Regions from separate parts of the Priestia sp. SIMBA_032 genome, predicted to be linked through region 1. Evidence: riboswitches for the same ligand, from Rfam matches in the RefSeq annotation. Region 1 holds a riboswitch; the other holds the start of a gene.

The links. A riboswitch is a leader RNA that binds a small molecule or an ion and turns the genes downstream of it on or off. The one in region 1 is predicted to bind ZMP and ZTP.
Region 2: it holds a riboswitch for ZMP and ZTP, as region 1 does, so the genes downstream of both, aimA (glutamate/serine transporter AimA) here and SB717_RS11240 (phosphoglycerate dehydrogenase) in region 1, are expected to answer to the same signal.

What each region holds. Positions count from the first base shown of each region.
Region 1 is NZ_JAWRXD010000003.1:209,115-216,877, reverse strand. Features, by position in the region: gene SB717_RS11270 (SMP-30/gluconolactonase/LRE family protein) at 1-147, shown strand, start outside; gene SB717_RS11265 (group I truncated hemoglobin) at 372-734, shown strand; gene hpaB (4-hydroxyphenylacetate 3-monooxygenase, oxygenase component) at 875-2,311, shown strand; gene SB717_RS11255 (DUF817 domain-containing protein) at 2,460-3,266, shown strand; gene SB717_RS11250 (tubby C-terminal domain-like protein) at 3,311-3,871, shown strand; gene htpG (molecular chaperone HtpG) at 3,902-5,779, opposite strand; ZMP/ZTP riboswitch at 5,990-6,068, shown strand; gene SB717_RS11240 (phosphoglycerate dehydrogenase) at 6,237-7,436, shown strand; gene SB717_RS11235 (hypothetical protein) at 7,570-7,763, shown strand, end outside.
Region 2 is NZ_JAWRXD010000001.1:1,007,699-1,015,461, forward strand. Features, by position in the region: gene aimA (glutamate/serine transporter AimA) at 1-1,419, opposite strand, end outside; ZMP/ZTP riboswitch at 1,476-1,554, opposite strand; gene SB717_RS05035 (cupin domain-containing protein) at 1,940-2,539, shown strand; gene SB717_RS05040 (DUF3311 domain-containing protein) at 2,895-3,098, shown strand; gene SB717_RS05045 (sodium:solute symporter family protein) at 3,098-4,597, shown strand; gene SB717_RS05050 (alanine/glycine:cation symporter family protein) at 4,627-6,057, opposite strand; gene SB717_RS05055 (glutaminase) at 6,161-7,150, opposite strand; gene SB717_RS05060 (ATP-binding protein) at 7,417-7,763, shown strand, end outside.

The sequences.
Region 1 (7,763 bases):
ACCTGCTGTACATTTGGAGGAGATGATTTAGAAACATTATTTATCACCACAGCTAAGGAAGAAGAAAAATACGAAGAAGCCGCCGGCTCTCTTTTTTCATGCCGAGTAGGAGTAAAAGGCGTGCCTGCTTATACTTACGTGTATTAGAGAAGCGCGTATCTAATGTCGCCATGCTTAAAGTCTGTTAACGATAGATAGTAAATGCAGCTTCTACAACTCCTGTGCACTGCGTTCATTCCCTTTACATTCTATTCTTTAGGAGGAAGAGGAATAAAATATGACGATAACGAATTTCCATAAAGAAGCCTTTTAAAGAATATGAACACTTCTATTGGGTAATAATGGGTAAAGGTACAAAAGGAGGAATTGTTTTGGAACAAACATTGTATGAAAAAGTGGGCGGACAAGAAGCTATTGAAAAAGTAGTTGATTATTTTTATTCTGAGCTCGTGTTAAAAGATGAAACGGTCAGTCACTTTTTTGAGCATACGGATATGGATAAACAGCGTCGACATCAAGCCAAGTTTATAAGCTTTGCCTTAGGTGGACCGAATCAATATTCAGGAAAGTCGATGGCCAAAGCACATGCAAATATGAATATTCAACCCGAACATTTTAATGCAATTGCTAAGCATCTTCACGATGCACTTGCTCACTTTAATGTTGAAGAGCCGGATATTGACCAAGCATTAAGTAAAGTTGAATCCTTAAGAAATGATATTCAATATAAATAAAGCATAAAAAAAGAAGGTTATTGTAACCTTCTTTTTTTATGCTCAAAGCTGTGATGTATGAAGGAAACATGGAAAAGACATCGTAATATGATAAAAATGCAATAGGTGAAAATATTTGTTGAAAGTCTGGGAGTGGGAGTATGTCAGCAATTAATGGAAAGCAATACGTAGAGAGAATTAATCAATTAAAAGCAAATGTATGGGTTGATGGCAAGCTCGTAACAGGCAATATATCAGAACATCCGGCTTTTAAAGGAGCCATTAACAGTCAAGCTAAGCTTTATGATCTTCAGCATGATAAAAAAATTAAAGCTATCATGACATACCAATCTCCGACTTCTAAGGAATTTGTTGGTACATCTTATTTACAACCTAAAACAAAAGAAGAGTTAAAAAAAAGACGAGAGATGACTCAGCAATGGGCGCAATTAACCCATGGTATGATGGGAAGAAGTCCAGATTATATGAATACCGTATTGATGGCTTTTGCATCCTCTGCAGAACTCCTGAGAGGAACAGAAAACTGCTTTCCTGAAAACATCATTTCTTATTATGAATATGTGAGAGAACACGACTTATCGCTCACTCATACATTCATCGATCCTCAAGTCAATCGAATCCAATTTTATTACGAGCAAAACGACGAACCGATAGCAGCAAAAATAGTTGATAAAAACAATGAGGGAATCGTTATCCAAGGAGCGAAATTGCTTGCTACACAGGGTGGAATGACGGATGAGCTACTCGTACTGTCTTCAGCCGGCATTCAAGGAAAAGAAAAAGGATTTGCTTTTTCGATTCCAAGTAATACAAAAGGAATTAAATTTATTTGTAGAGAATCATTTGCAGGAAAAGATTCGACGTTTGATTATCCATTAAGTTCTAGATTTGAAGAAATGGATACAATTGTTGTCTTTGACCATGTATTGGTACCGTGGAACCGCGTGTTTTTCTATGAGAATGTAGACGTATCAAATACATTCCTTGCTTCTAGTTCCTTCTCAGCCTTCGCTCTTCATCAAGTAACTTCAAGGAGAATTGTCAAAACAGAATTTGTATTAGGAATTGTACAATCTCTGATTGAAACCATTAACATTACGGACTATCCGCATGTGCGAGAAAAAGCCACGGAGCTTATTATTGCGTTAGAAACGATGAAAGCTCTCGTGATGAAAGCAGAAGAAGAAGCGGAAATTGATTCATGGGGCTACATGCGTCCGAATGAAACTACACTTCGTATTGCCGCAAATTTATTTTCAAAAACATATCCTACCTTTACAGAGATTATCCAGCTTTTAGGTGCAGGCGGACTAATGGCAATACCGACAGAAAATACGTGCCGCTCATTGCTTAAAGAAGATATTACGCGTTATTTGCAAGCTAAATCAAGAGGAGCAGAAGATCGAATTAAGCTTTTTCGACTAGCCTGGGATTTAATCATGAGTCCGTTTGGCACTAGAGAAACATTATATGAACGTTTTTTCTTTGGGGAGCCTGTACAATTAACTAGTTATCTGTACCTATCTTACGATAAAGAGCGCTATGTACAGAGAGTCACCGATTTTTTGAAAAGTTAACGGTGAAAACTGATCTCCGCTGGATACGATAGTTTAGTTACAAAAATAGCGGAGATGCTTATTGAATAAATTTGAAAAATCTGCAATAATTTTCAGGTAATCATTTCCGTGAAAATACGAAGGAATACTATAAAGATAGGATGTTACAATGAAACAATTAATCTATTTTGGTTTAGAACAAGGAAAATCTTGTGTTTTTCCTGTTATTATTTTTCTTACATTGGCTATGACAAAAATAATTGAAGTACCGTCTATTTCTAGATATGACCTTATTTTATTAGTCTGTCTAGGAACTCAAATTTTAATGGTGATGTTTAAACGAGAAACGCTTGATGAAGTAAAAGTCATCGCAGTATTTCATTTAATTGGACTAGCGTTAGAACTCTACAAAGTTCATATGGGCTCATGGAGCTATCCGGAAAAAGCTTTCACTAAAGTCTGGGGAGTTCCGCTGTACAGCGGATTTATGTATGCTAGTGTAGCCAGCTACATGTGCCAAGTGTGGAGAAGGCTTGAATTAAAGCTTACGAACTGGCCTTCTACATGGATTGTCAGTATACTAAGTGCGGCTATTTACCTTAACTTTTTCACGCATCATTTCATTTACGACTTCCGCTGGTTTTTAAAACTTTTTACTTTAGTTATTTTTTATCGAACTTTTGTGTATTTTACGGTTAACAAACGTACATATCGCATGCCTTTAGTATTGTCTTTTGTACTGATTGGCTTTTTCATTTGGATCGCTGAAAATATCGCAACATTTTTCGGAGCATGGCAGTATCCAGATCAACAGCAGCAGTGGACAATGGTTCATATAAGTAAAATTAGCTCTTGGCTTCTTCTTGTGATTGTTAGTTTCTTGATTGTTGCTTTACTAAAGCATTTAAAAGAAAATCAAAGCCAATTTAAACAAAGGAAGAAATCAAAAGAAACAAACGAAATATATGAAAGATAGAAACATAACTATGTACACGCTGTTAATAATTTTTGGAGGCTTATATGCAAGAATATATTTTTCATCTTCCCCATTTTAAATCAGCGGGGAAGACCGTAGCAGTTAAAAATGAAAATGGAGAAAATGTCGGACAAATTAAGAGAGCGCATAAAAATATGTGGACTAAAAGTATTGATTTTTTAACTCGTGATGGACTTCCAGTTTTAGATTCTATTTCTTGGTTTCCTATCTTCTCCTGCGGCTTAAAGGTACATTTACAAGTTCAATGGGAAGGAAGAACGGTGCTTATTGATCATGTGGAAAAACACCGGTGGGTGATAAAAGAAAATGGAAAAACAGTGGGGTATCTATTAGGTAAAGGAATAATTAAAAACGAAGGGAAACAAGAAATTAGATGGGGAAATAACGTCTACATGTTAAGCAGTAATGAAGCCATAGAGGAGGCGTGTATTTTTAATCAAAAAAGAGAAAAAGTCGCAGAGTTTAAATCAGACCTTTTTCATTTTAAAGAAGGCAAACACTCAATAAGAGTAATAGAAGAACTGCCGGTACCCATTTTTATCGCTTCTTACTATATAACTACTTTTATTATGTCATACATATAATCAGGCGCAGAGTGATTCTGCGCCTGATTTTTATATCATGATTTTACAAATATCATTTGTGAATTCAACGGGATCACTAATAGATAAGCCTTCAATTAAAAGAGCCTGGTTATATAATAGATTTGTATAAAGGTCTAATTTCGCTTTATCATTTTCAAGTGCATCTTTTAAAGAAGCGAACACATCGTGATTTACGTTAATTTCTAGCACTTTTTCTGCTTTTACATGCTGATTGTCAGGCATAGTACTTAAAATTTTCTCCATTTCAATCGTTACTTCACCATCAGCTGATAAGCAAACGGGATGTGTTTTTAAACGTTTAGACGCGCGGACATCTCCTACTTTTCCCGCCAAAGCTTTTTTCATATAGTCAAATAGCTCTTTGTTTTCTCTTTCCTCAGACTCATTGAGCTGTTCTTCCTCTGCTTCAATCCCTAAGTCACTGCTTGAAACAGATTTAAATTCTTTTTCTTCGTACGTCATTAACATTTTAATCGCAAATTCATCGATATCTTCTGTAAAATACAGAATTTCGTACCCTTTATCTGCAACCAATTCTGCTTGAGGAAGCTTTTCAATTCGTTCGTACGATTCGCCTGATGCATAATAAATATACTTTTGATCCTCAGGCATGCGCGATACGTACTCGCCTAATGTCACTAGCTTTTTCTCTGTAGAAGAATAGAATAAAAGCAGGTCTTTTAACACGTCTTTGTTGCTGCCAAAGTCACTGTAAACGCCGTACTTCAGCTGACGGCCAAATGATTCATAAAACTTCTCGTACTTTTCACGTTCGTTTTTAAGCAAGCTTTTTAATTCATTTTTGATTTTCTTGCCGATGTTTTTGGCAATCAGCTGAAGCTGGCGGTCTTGCTGCAAAATTTCACGTGAAATATTAAGAGATAAATCTTCAGAATCTACCATACCTTTTACAAAGCTAAAGTAATCTGGAAGAAGATCTGCACATTTATTCATAATTAAGACACCGTTTGAATACAGTTCAAGTCCTTTTTCAAATTCTTTTGAGTAGTAGTCAAACGGACTATTTTCTGGAATAAATAAAATGGCATTGTAGCGAATCGTTCCATCCACATTAATGTGAAGGTGAGTGAGCGGTTTATCAAATCCGTAGCGCTTTTCTGAATAAAACTGCTCATAGTCTTCTGAAGTCAATTCATTTTTGTTTTTCTTCCAGATCGGTACCATACTGTTGATAACTTGTTCTTCGGTATAATCTTCTAGCTCGTTATCCGCGTCTTCTTTAGGACGTTTTTCCGTTATGTCCATTTTAATCGGGTAGCGAATAAAGTCTGAATACTTTTTAATGATCTCTTTTAAACGATACTCTTCTAGATACTCATCATATGTTTCATCTTCTGTATTTTCTTTAATTTTTAAAATGATTTGAGTTCCGACCGTTTCTTTTTCGCAAGGTTCAATTGTATAGCCATCAGCACCAGTAGATTCCCATTTATAGGCTTTATCGCTGCCTAAAGCTTTACTAATCACCGTTACGACATCTGCTACCATAAACGCTGCGTAAAACCCAACGCCGAATTGGCCGATAATCGTGTGCCCGTCCTTTGTTTCATTTTCGTTTTTAAACGCAAGAGAACCGCTTCTCGCAATTGTGCCCAAGCTGCTTTCAAGCTCTTCTTGCGTCATGCCAATTCCAGTATCCGTAATGGTTAAGGTACGGTTAGCTTTATCTGGTGTTACTTTTATGTAGTAGCTTTCTTTGTTAAAATGCAAGGAGTCGTCTGTTAAGGCTTTGTAATAAATTTTATCGATTGCATCACTTGAATTTGATAGAAGTTCTCTCAAAAATACTTCTTTTTGAGAATAGATGGAATTAATCATCATCTCTAATAATCGCTTTGATTCAGCTTTGAATTCTTTTTTTGACATAAGAAGTTCTCCTTTCCAAATAGGGCTTATAAAATAATTAGCACTTGAGTTGATAGAGTGCTAATCACTCTTCTTATTTAACATGTATTGGGGTGTTTGTCAATATATTAGGAGATTTACCAAAGAGATTAAAAATTAGACTGAAAAAAGCAAACTTTTAAAAAAAGGTTGAACGTTCTGAAAGAGTTTGCTAGAATATACTTAATTTCAAAGACTATATGTGACTGGCGAAACGCGGATAACCGTGAGGAAGCATATAGTGACGTAGCCGTTCGCCTGGGCAGAGGTAAGGGATTAATACATATCTCTTACCTCTTTCTGTTTAGGGGGAGAGGATATAGAAGTTATCAGACATGTAGGCTAAAAAACCAGACTTTTAAAAAAATTAAAAATGAAGTTCCTTTATCCAAAGGTAAAAACATGTAAAACTACGATGATAATCAGAGGAGAGTACAAAATGAGCACATTAACATTGGAAAAAGTACAAACAATCAAAACATTAAACAACATTGCACAAAAAGGTCTAAATGTTTTTAATCAAGAAGGTTATCAAATTGACAACGACAGCGAAAATCCAGATGCTATTGTCGTGCGTAGCTTTAACATGCACAGCATGACATTTGACCAAAATTTAAAAGCTATTGCACGAGCTGGAGCAGGGGTTAATAATATACCAGTGGACGCTTGCACGGAGCAAGGTATCGTTGTATTTAATACGCCGGGAGCTAATGCAAACGCAGTAAAAGAAATGGTTTTAACTACAATTATGGCTTCTTCTCGTAACTTATTTGCTGGAGTTGAATGGACAAAAGGATTAGATGGCCAAGGTGATCAAATTCCTAAGCTAGTTGAAGCAGGTAAAAAACAGTTTGTTGGAAAAGAAATCAAAGGCAAAACATTAGGCGTTATTGGTTTAGGTGCGATTGGTGCTCTTGTAGCAAACGATGCGCTTGATTTAGATATGGACGTAATTGGTTTTGATCCATTCATTTCTGTTAATACAGCTTGGAATTTGTCTCGCAACGTACAGCGTGCCATGTCTCTAGAAGAACTATTTGCAGCATCTGACTATATTACGGTTCACGTTCCATTAACGGACGATACAAAAGGTGTTTTCAATAAAGAAACGTTTAGCATCATGAAACCGGATGTTCATATCTTGAACTTCTCACGCGGTGAGCTTGTAAACGAAGAAGATATGAAAGCTGCTCTTGAAAGTGGAAAAGTTGGTCGATACATTACAGATTTCCCAAATCAAAATGTCTTAAACATGAAAAATGTTGTGCCAATTCCTCACTTAGGGGCATCAACTCAAGAATCAGAAGAAAACTGTGCGGTAATGGCAGCACGTCAAGTGAAAAATTTCTTAGAAACAGGAAACGTTAAAAATTCAGTAAACTTCCCGAATGCATCTCTTCCTTACACTGGGAAAAAACGCGTAGCTGCTTTCCATCACAACGTGCCGAATATGGTAGGACAACTTACGCAAGTATTCTCAAACTATAATTTAAACATCGCAGATATGGTGAACAGAAGCCGCGGTGAATATGCGTATACAATGATCGATATTGACAATCAAGTAAGTGACGAGATTGTGCCTGAGCTAGAAGAAAAAATCGGTCAAATTGAAGGAATTATTACAAGTCGTATTATCTAATTTGGTTCCCGTCATATTTTAGTGTTACAGCCCTAACTTAGAAAAGTTAGGGCCGTTTTTACATGGTGTTTATCTTCATATCGTTTCCTTCATTCCCATAGCATATAGAAATACCTTTAAAGAGGTGAACGTTTTGTCAGGAGAACTGATAGGAATTTTGATAGGGTCGCTCATCGCGCTGGCAGGAACATTCATTACGTCTGTCGTAGCTATAGTGATGTCGAAAGAGCAATACAAACAAGAGCTTCGCAAAGCATTTATCCAAAAGAAAGTTGATGCCTATACCCATGTGTGTCAAGTTATTCTAGCTATAAAAAACGATTTACT
Region 2 (7,763 bases), on a different contig from region 1:
AATAAAAATCATGCACGCTAAATAGATAAGCATCCAAGCCCCGGTTAAAAATTCTTTTTTAAAGCCCACCCATTTATTTTTCGCTTGGTAATAAAAATAAACTGGCAGGCCAATTGCCATGATAAAGATCACTTCACCTGTAAGTGGCCACCTTGCCCAGTAAAGCGTCAAAGAAGCAAAAACGAAGCCGCATGGCGCAATAACTGATGCCCCTTTTAAATAAAACGGACGGTAAAAGTGTGAAGCCGTTTTTCTTAATGTTATAAGCGCTACAGGGCCCATAATATAAGAGATAAGCGTCGCTACTGAGATCACTTCTGCTAAGACACCCCATCCTCTAAATAAAAAGAGAAACAAAAAGCAGGCTGCTAAATTTAGCCACATAGCTGGGCGCGGGACATTGTAAAGTGGATGAAGAGTACCAAATATCTTTGGCAAATATCCATTTTGCTGCATCCCGTATAACATTCTAGAAGTAGTTGCCGTATATGTAGCACCTGTGCCGGAAGGAGAAACAAATGCATCTGCGTATAACACAATTGTTAGCCAGTTAATTCCAAGCGCAATCGCTAAATCAGCAAAAGGAGAATTAAAATTCAAATGATTCCATCCATCAGCAATAGATGACGGACTTACTGCTCCGATAAAAACAATTTGCAATATAATGTATACAATTCCAGCAATAAAAATTGAACCAATTACAGCTACCGGAATCGATTTATTAGGTGATTTTGCTTCTCCTGCCATATTTACAGGACTTTGAAACCCATTAAATGCAAACACGATACCTGACGTTGCCACTGCCGTTAAAACACTGGCCCACCCATAAGGGGCAACCCCATGCTCACTTGAAAAGTTACCGCTATGAAAACCAGCAAAAAATAAAGCCCCTGCTGTTAAACCAGGAATAATTAATTTAACAATCGTAATAAATGAGTTTGCTTTAGCAAAGAGATTTACCGTCCAATAGTTCACAAAAAAATAAACGAATAATAACAAAGACGCAACTGCCAGCCCCTTGGACGTTAAAATGCCATTGTCTACTAATTCATGAGTCCAGCGAGCCCATTTCCACGGCCACGTACTCATATATTGCACAGATGCAATAGCCTCCACTGTTATCGTTGAAGCGATTGAAATCCAGTTAGCCCAAGCAGCCAAAAACCCAATAAATGATCCGTGTGAATACTGAGGATATTTAACCATCCCCCCTGCTTGTGGAAACATCGCGCCCAGTTCAGCATATGACAGGGCAATGGTCAAAATAACCACCATTCCAATAACCCATGAAAAAATAGCCGCGGGTCCTGCAATTTGAGCTGCTTTCCATGCTCCAAACAGCCATCCTGAACCGATAATTGAACCTATGCCTGTCATGGTTAAAGCAAATGTTCCCATCTTCCTTTGCATATTGCTCATCCAAATCTACTCCTCTTCCCTAGGAAAATAAAAAAAACACTTGCGAAATTTTCTCAAGTGTTTGCCCAGGCGCGCGGCTTATACGCTATATGCTCCCCCATGGTCATCCATGTTGCGCCAGTCACATATAGGAATATATTTTTTATCAGTATATAACATCCATTACTATTACTCAATACACAAAAATGTTTACATTAATTTTTAAAAATAATAAATTATTCGTAAAATTCTAAATTTATCTTCTAAAAACCTCTTTTTAATTACACAAATGAACTAAAATCCTAACTTTACTTATCATTTGATTCTTTTAACCCACAAGAAAATCCCCTTCCACAAGTTATGCTAATATATATTATTCGTTTACAAAATACGAATTAACATCTATATATCCATAGAATTCTTGCACTAGACCCTTTACTTATATACAATATGAAGAAAAGATACCAAAGTGAAGTGCCCACCACTTAGCTGCGCTTGAAGTGGGAGACTTCTTTTAGGAAAACGTTAACACCTACATATCATGCACTTCGCAACGAATGAAGTACTTCGAGCAAACTTCTCTGTTTACGCAAGCAAAAAACAGGGAAAATTACGAAAAAAGATTGTTAGAGGGATGCTTATGAATTATGCAAATGTAAAAGTTCTTTATTTTGATGACGACGGAACCATTCCAAATCACCCTCGTCTTCCAGTTTTGTTGTATGAACACGTATTTATTAGTAAGAAAGAAAAAGTAGAGAGCATTTTTAATTCTCACAACTGGAAAAACAGCTGGGTAGGCGGCATATATGATTTTCACCATTACCACAGCAATTCTCATGAAGCACTAGGTGTAATTAGCGGATCTGCGCGTTTAAAACTAGGTGGACATATGGGAGAAAATATCGTGGTGCATGCTGGGGATGTACTCGTACTCCCTGCAGGTACAGGGCATATGCGTCTGCAGTCAACTGCTGATTTTAAAGTGGTTGGGGCTTACCCAGAGGGCATGGATTACAACTTACGAACAGGAAAACAAACTGATCGCCCTCACGTATTTGATGAAATTGCACAAGTACCTATTCCCACAACGGATCCTGTTTATGGCGACAAAGGACCATTGACAGAGTGGTGGAACTAGACAAGCACTTATTGTCTAGTTTTTTTATTTGCTCGTTTTTATAGCTTTTATAAATCTCTATTTGAACATATAAATTCTTTTTCTTTGATGCAATAGCAATATACTTTATCTCATCGAGAAAATTAACTTTCTTCTTTTCCGTTCTTTTTTTGCTTCAAAGGCAACTGCGCTTAGGTTCTCCCGTGCTTTTTCTTCCCTAATTATTTCAAACATCTTCTTCTCATGCCCTTTTTTTGTTTTTCTAAAAAAATTTTCATAATTTATAACGAAATTTTCAAAAAACTTATTGCTTTACTATGTCAGACTTGCTATCATAGTGAACATTGTTAGAGAAATTTTAGAGGAGGAGTAAAAATTGAACAGAAAATTCATAATATTTATTTTATTCATCATTCCATTTATTGCTCAATTCGCTTTTTTACCTTTTGTAAATAACATTCATCCAATTATTTTTGGGTTACCTATTTTGCATTTATGGTTATTTTTATGGGTCTTCTTAACGCCCGTGTGTACATTTATCATTTATCGTTTACAAAAATCTTGGGGGGACATTGAATAATGCAAGGAAATTTAACCGCACTTTTAATCACATCAGCAATTGTTCTTGTCGTTATCGCCATCGGCTTTATAGCGGGCCGTGACAAATCATCTAGAAGCTCCGTTGAAGAGTGGGCTGTAGGGGGAAGACGTTTTGGAAGCCTGCTCGTCTGGCTTTTAGTAGGAGCAGATTTATATACTGCTTATACATTCCTAGGTCTTACAAGTACAGCTTATCAAGGAGGAAGCATCGCATTTTTTGCCATCCCTTACTCTGTTTTAGCCTTTTTAATTTCATACTTTTTTCTTCCAAAGCTTTGGACTGTTGCTAAAAAGCACAAACTTACTACGCTTGCTGATTATGCTAGAGAACGTTTTAGCAGTAAATTTCTCTCCTCTTTAATTGCTATAGTAGGTGTATTGATGCTCATTCCATATATCGATCTTCAGCTTAGCGGTATTCAAGATACTCTTCGCGTTGCAGGAACTGGCTACATTAACGTAAAAGCTGTCGTTATTCTTTCATTCTTTCTTGTGGCTCTTTATACCTTTTTCAGCGGAATTAAAGGTCCCACATATACGGCAATTATTAAAGATATTTTAGTATGGGCGATTATGTTATTTATGGTTGTTTCTCTGCCAATTATGCATTTTGGAAGCTGGGGCAACATGATCGACAATGTTGCAAAGGATGCACCTCAGCTATTAACGATCCCAACACAAGGACCTAAAGGCATTCCATGGTTTATTACAGCATCACTCGTATCTGCTTTAGCTTTATTCATGTGGGCCCACGCTGCTACAGGTGTTTTCACTGCTAAAAGTGCAGATTCGCTTCGTAAAAATGCTGTCTTCTTACCTCTTTACAATATTGTTTTAATTCTAGTCATCTTCTTAGGGTTTATTGCTTATCAAGTATTACCTCAAGATACAACGGATCCTAGATTAGCATTATTAACCTTGATTCAATATTCATATGGCGGCATTGGCCAAGGCTTAGCTTATGCAACGATTGCTCTTGCTTCATTAATTCCATGTTCTATCATGGCTATCGGAGCGTCTAACTTATTTGCAAATAATATATTTAGAGATTTAATTAATCCAAATGTACAGGGTAAAACATTAACAATGGTTACTCGTTCTATGGTTTTTGTTGTTATTGGACTGGCACTTTTATTCGGTTTATTATTCCCTCAAGCGCTTGTTTCCCTACAGTTGCTAGGGGTATCGGGCATGGTACAAATCTTCCCAGCTATTGTTATCAGCCTGTTTTGGAGAAATCAATCAAAAGAAAGTACGATTGCTGGATTAGTAGTGGGGCTGGTTGTAACGTTTACCGTTCATGCCACAGGAAATTCATTTGGTCTTTATGAAGGGTTCTGGGGATTATTATCTAACTTACTTGTAGTTGTTATTTTAAATCCAATCTTTGCTGCAAAAACCAAAGCAGCAACAAATGGCGTGAAAGAAACATTATTTTCTAAAGCCACTACGCAAACTGAATTAAAGAAAAACGCATAAAAAAGTTCAGCCAACTGGCTGAACTTTTTTTAGATAATATTCTCTTTTTCAGAAGGGGAGGAAGTTGATTCTCTTTCCCAGCATTCAATATTTTGATTATTTTCTAACGCATCTTTATAAAAGACTGGATTTTTCCCTTCCTTTTTCTGCTGAGTATAGTCATGCAAGGCAGAAAACGCCACTTTCGATAATAGAAAAATAGCAATTAAGTTCACCACTACCATCATCCCCATAAATAAGTCTGCCAAATTCCATACAAGCTGAAGCTGAGCGACCGACCCAAAAATAACCATCGCTAAAACACCTACACGATAAGACCAAAGCCACATCTTATTTGAATTTAAAAATTCAATATTCGTTTCTCCATAATAATAATTGCCAATTAACGTACTAAAAGCAAATAGAAATACCATGATAGCTAAAAACCCTGATGCCCAAGAACCGATATGTGTACTAAGAGAAGCTTGCGTTAATTCAATGCCGCTTAGTCCCTGCTTATAGGCGGGGGATAAGAGAACGATAAATGCTGTGCTTGTACAAATCACGAGTGTGTCCGTCAAGACTCCAAATGCTTGGATAAGACCTTGTTTAACTGGGTGACTCGTCACGGCAGTTGCCGCCGCGTTGGGAGCACTTCCCATCCCTGCTTCATTGGAAAACAGTCCGCGCTTTACTCCATTGATTAACGTTGCACCAATCGATCCCCCAAGCGCCTGTTCAAACCCAAATGCATTTTTCACAATTAGAGATAGAACCGCAGGCATTTGATCAATATTTTTAAAGATAATGAACAGAGCCATTCCAATGTATAAAACGGCTAATACCACAACGATGTATTCCGATATCTTGGCGATGCGTTTGATCCCGCCAAAAATAATTGCCGCAAATATAACTGTCATAATAATCCCAATCAGCAAGCGGCTCGTTCCAAAAGAGTTCTCAAATGCCAGTGTAATCGTATTAGACTGCACAGCGTTAAACACCAGGCCAAATGATAGTGTAATGAGTACAGCAAATAGCCCACCCATCCATCTTTTATTTAACCCTTTTTCCATATAATAAGCGGGTCCTCCTCGAAATCCGTTTGCCCCTTTTACTTTATAGATTTGAGCGAGTGTACTTTCTACAAAACTTGATACTGAGCCGATAATGGCAATAATCCACATCCAAAATACAGCACCCGGACCGCCAAGAGCAATAGCAATCGCTATGCCGGTAATATTTCCTGTTCCTACTCGAGCTGCCATGCTTATGCAGAAAGCTTGAAACGGGGAGACTCCCCCATCTTTAGCCGATCGTCCTTCTTTCAAAACAAGTACCATTTCTTTCAACATGCGAAACTGCAAAAAACGGGAGCGAACCGTAAAATAAATACCGATTGATACAAGTAAAATAATTAATAAATTCGACCAAAAAAAATCATTGATGACACTAATTACACTTTCGATTGCTTGTTGCACGCCTATCACCTCATTAAAAAATTTGGTAGAACAAATGCAAAACATGAAAGTTTTTTCTCTTGGTGTTTATATTATTGAAGCGAATGAAGAGTACGTAAATAGACTAAAAAATACTCAAATCCCATTCTTTTGCGATTTTTTTTAGCAGCGTAACGCCTTTTACGCTATTCCCGTACTCATCAATAGCTGGACTGTAAATTCCGATACCGCATCCGTCAGGAAATGGAGACTGCTTTTTCGTATTAGGTGGCACCAATGACATGATTCCTCCTGATACACCGCTTTTAGCTGGCATACCAACAAATGCCGCAAACTTTCCTGAGGCATTATACATACCGCATGTAAGCATGAGCGCTTTTGTTAATTTAGCTACTTCTTTTGGAATTACTTGTTTGTGAAACACTGGATGATATCCGTCTAATGACAGAATTAATCCGATTAGCGCAATATCTTCAGTCGTTACTTCAATTGAGCACTGCTTTAAGTAAACCTCTAGAACTTCTTCTACTTCTCCTTGTAAGTAGTTTGTTTCTTTTAAATAGTAGGCAAGCGCACGATTTCGATGAGAAGTTTGCCATTCTGATTCAAAGACGGTTTCATTAATGAGCGGTGTTTTCCCGGTAAGCATTGTTATCACATCAAACAAATAGCTTAATTTTTCTTTTGCCGTCTCCCCAGATAAAAGAGATGAAACCGTTAAAGCGCCGGCGTTAATCATAGGATTGAACGGCTTTCCGGGTTTATGCATTTCCAGTCTTATAATAGAATTAAATGCATCTCCAGTTGGCTCTACATCCACTCTCTCTAGTACATAAGGAATGCCGCAGCATAAGCAAGCTGCTATAAAGCTAATGACTTTAGAAATACTTTGAAGAGTAAATACCGCTTCATAATCCCCAGACTGGATAACTGTTCCGTCAGCACCAATCAAACAAATACCTAATTGAGACGAGTCCATATCTTTCAAAGCGGGGATATAATCAGCCGTTTTTCCTTCTGAAGAAAATTCTTTTATTTGCTCTACCCACTCATGTAACTGCTCTTTTGCAGTGACGTGTAAGTAAGACATTTCCTGTTCAATTTCTCTTTTCATTAAAATCACCTCATCACTTAATTAACTTTTTATTTTAAAGCGCTTTCATAAATCGGGATTTCATTTTCGTTTTTAATGTACAATACAACCTACGAGAGCATACAAAAACCTACAAAACTTTTTGGAATTATATTTTTATCTTTGGCACTCTTCTCCATTGTGCTGGACGCTGTCACAATGTATACTAATTCACGAATCACTTCAGGAGGTGTAATTATCTGAATTTTAAATCTTTCATTCAAAAAGATCCGTACATTTTATTGCTCATGCTCATTACCGTTCCGCTGGCGGGGGAGCTAAAATTTTATCCGTTAAATGAAACATTTCGAATTACATTTGGAGCTCCTACATTTTTCTTTTTCCTATTGCTTTTAAAACGAAAAACCGTTTTATCTGGCGGCTTGTTAACCGCTTTAAGCGTCGTTCTCTTTCGCATCATGCTCGATTATATCACTCTCGATCATTTCCAATTTGCAGCTTCTGCACATACGCATTACCCTACGTTTTTCTTTTACTTTACGTATGCACTTTTATTTTTTATTTTTAAAGTAAGCCGCATGCACTACAGTGCTATTGTGATTGGATTGATTGGACTCATTATTGAAATAGCCGC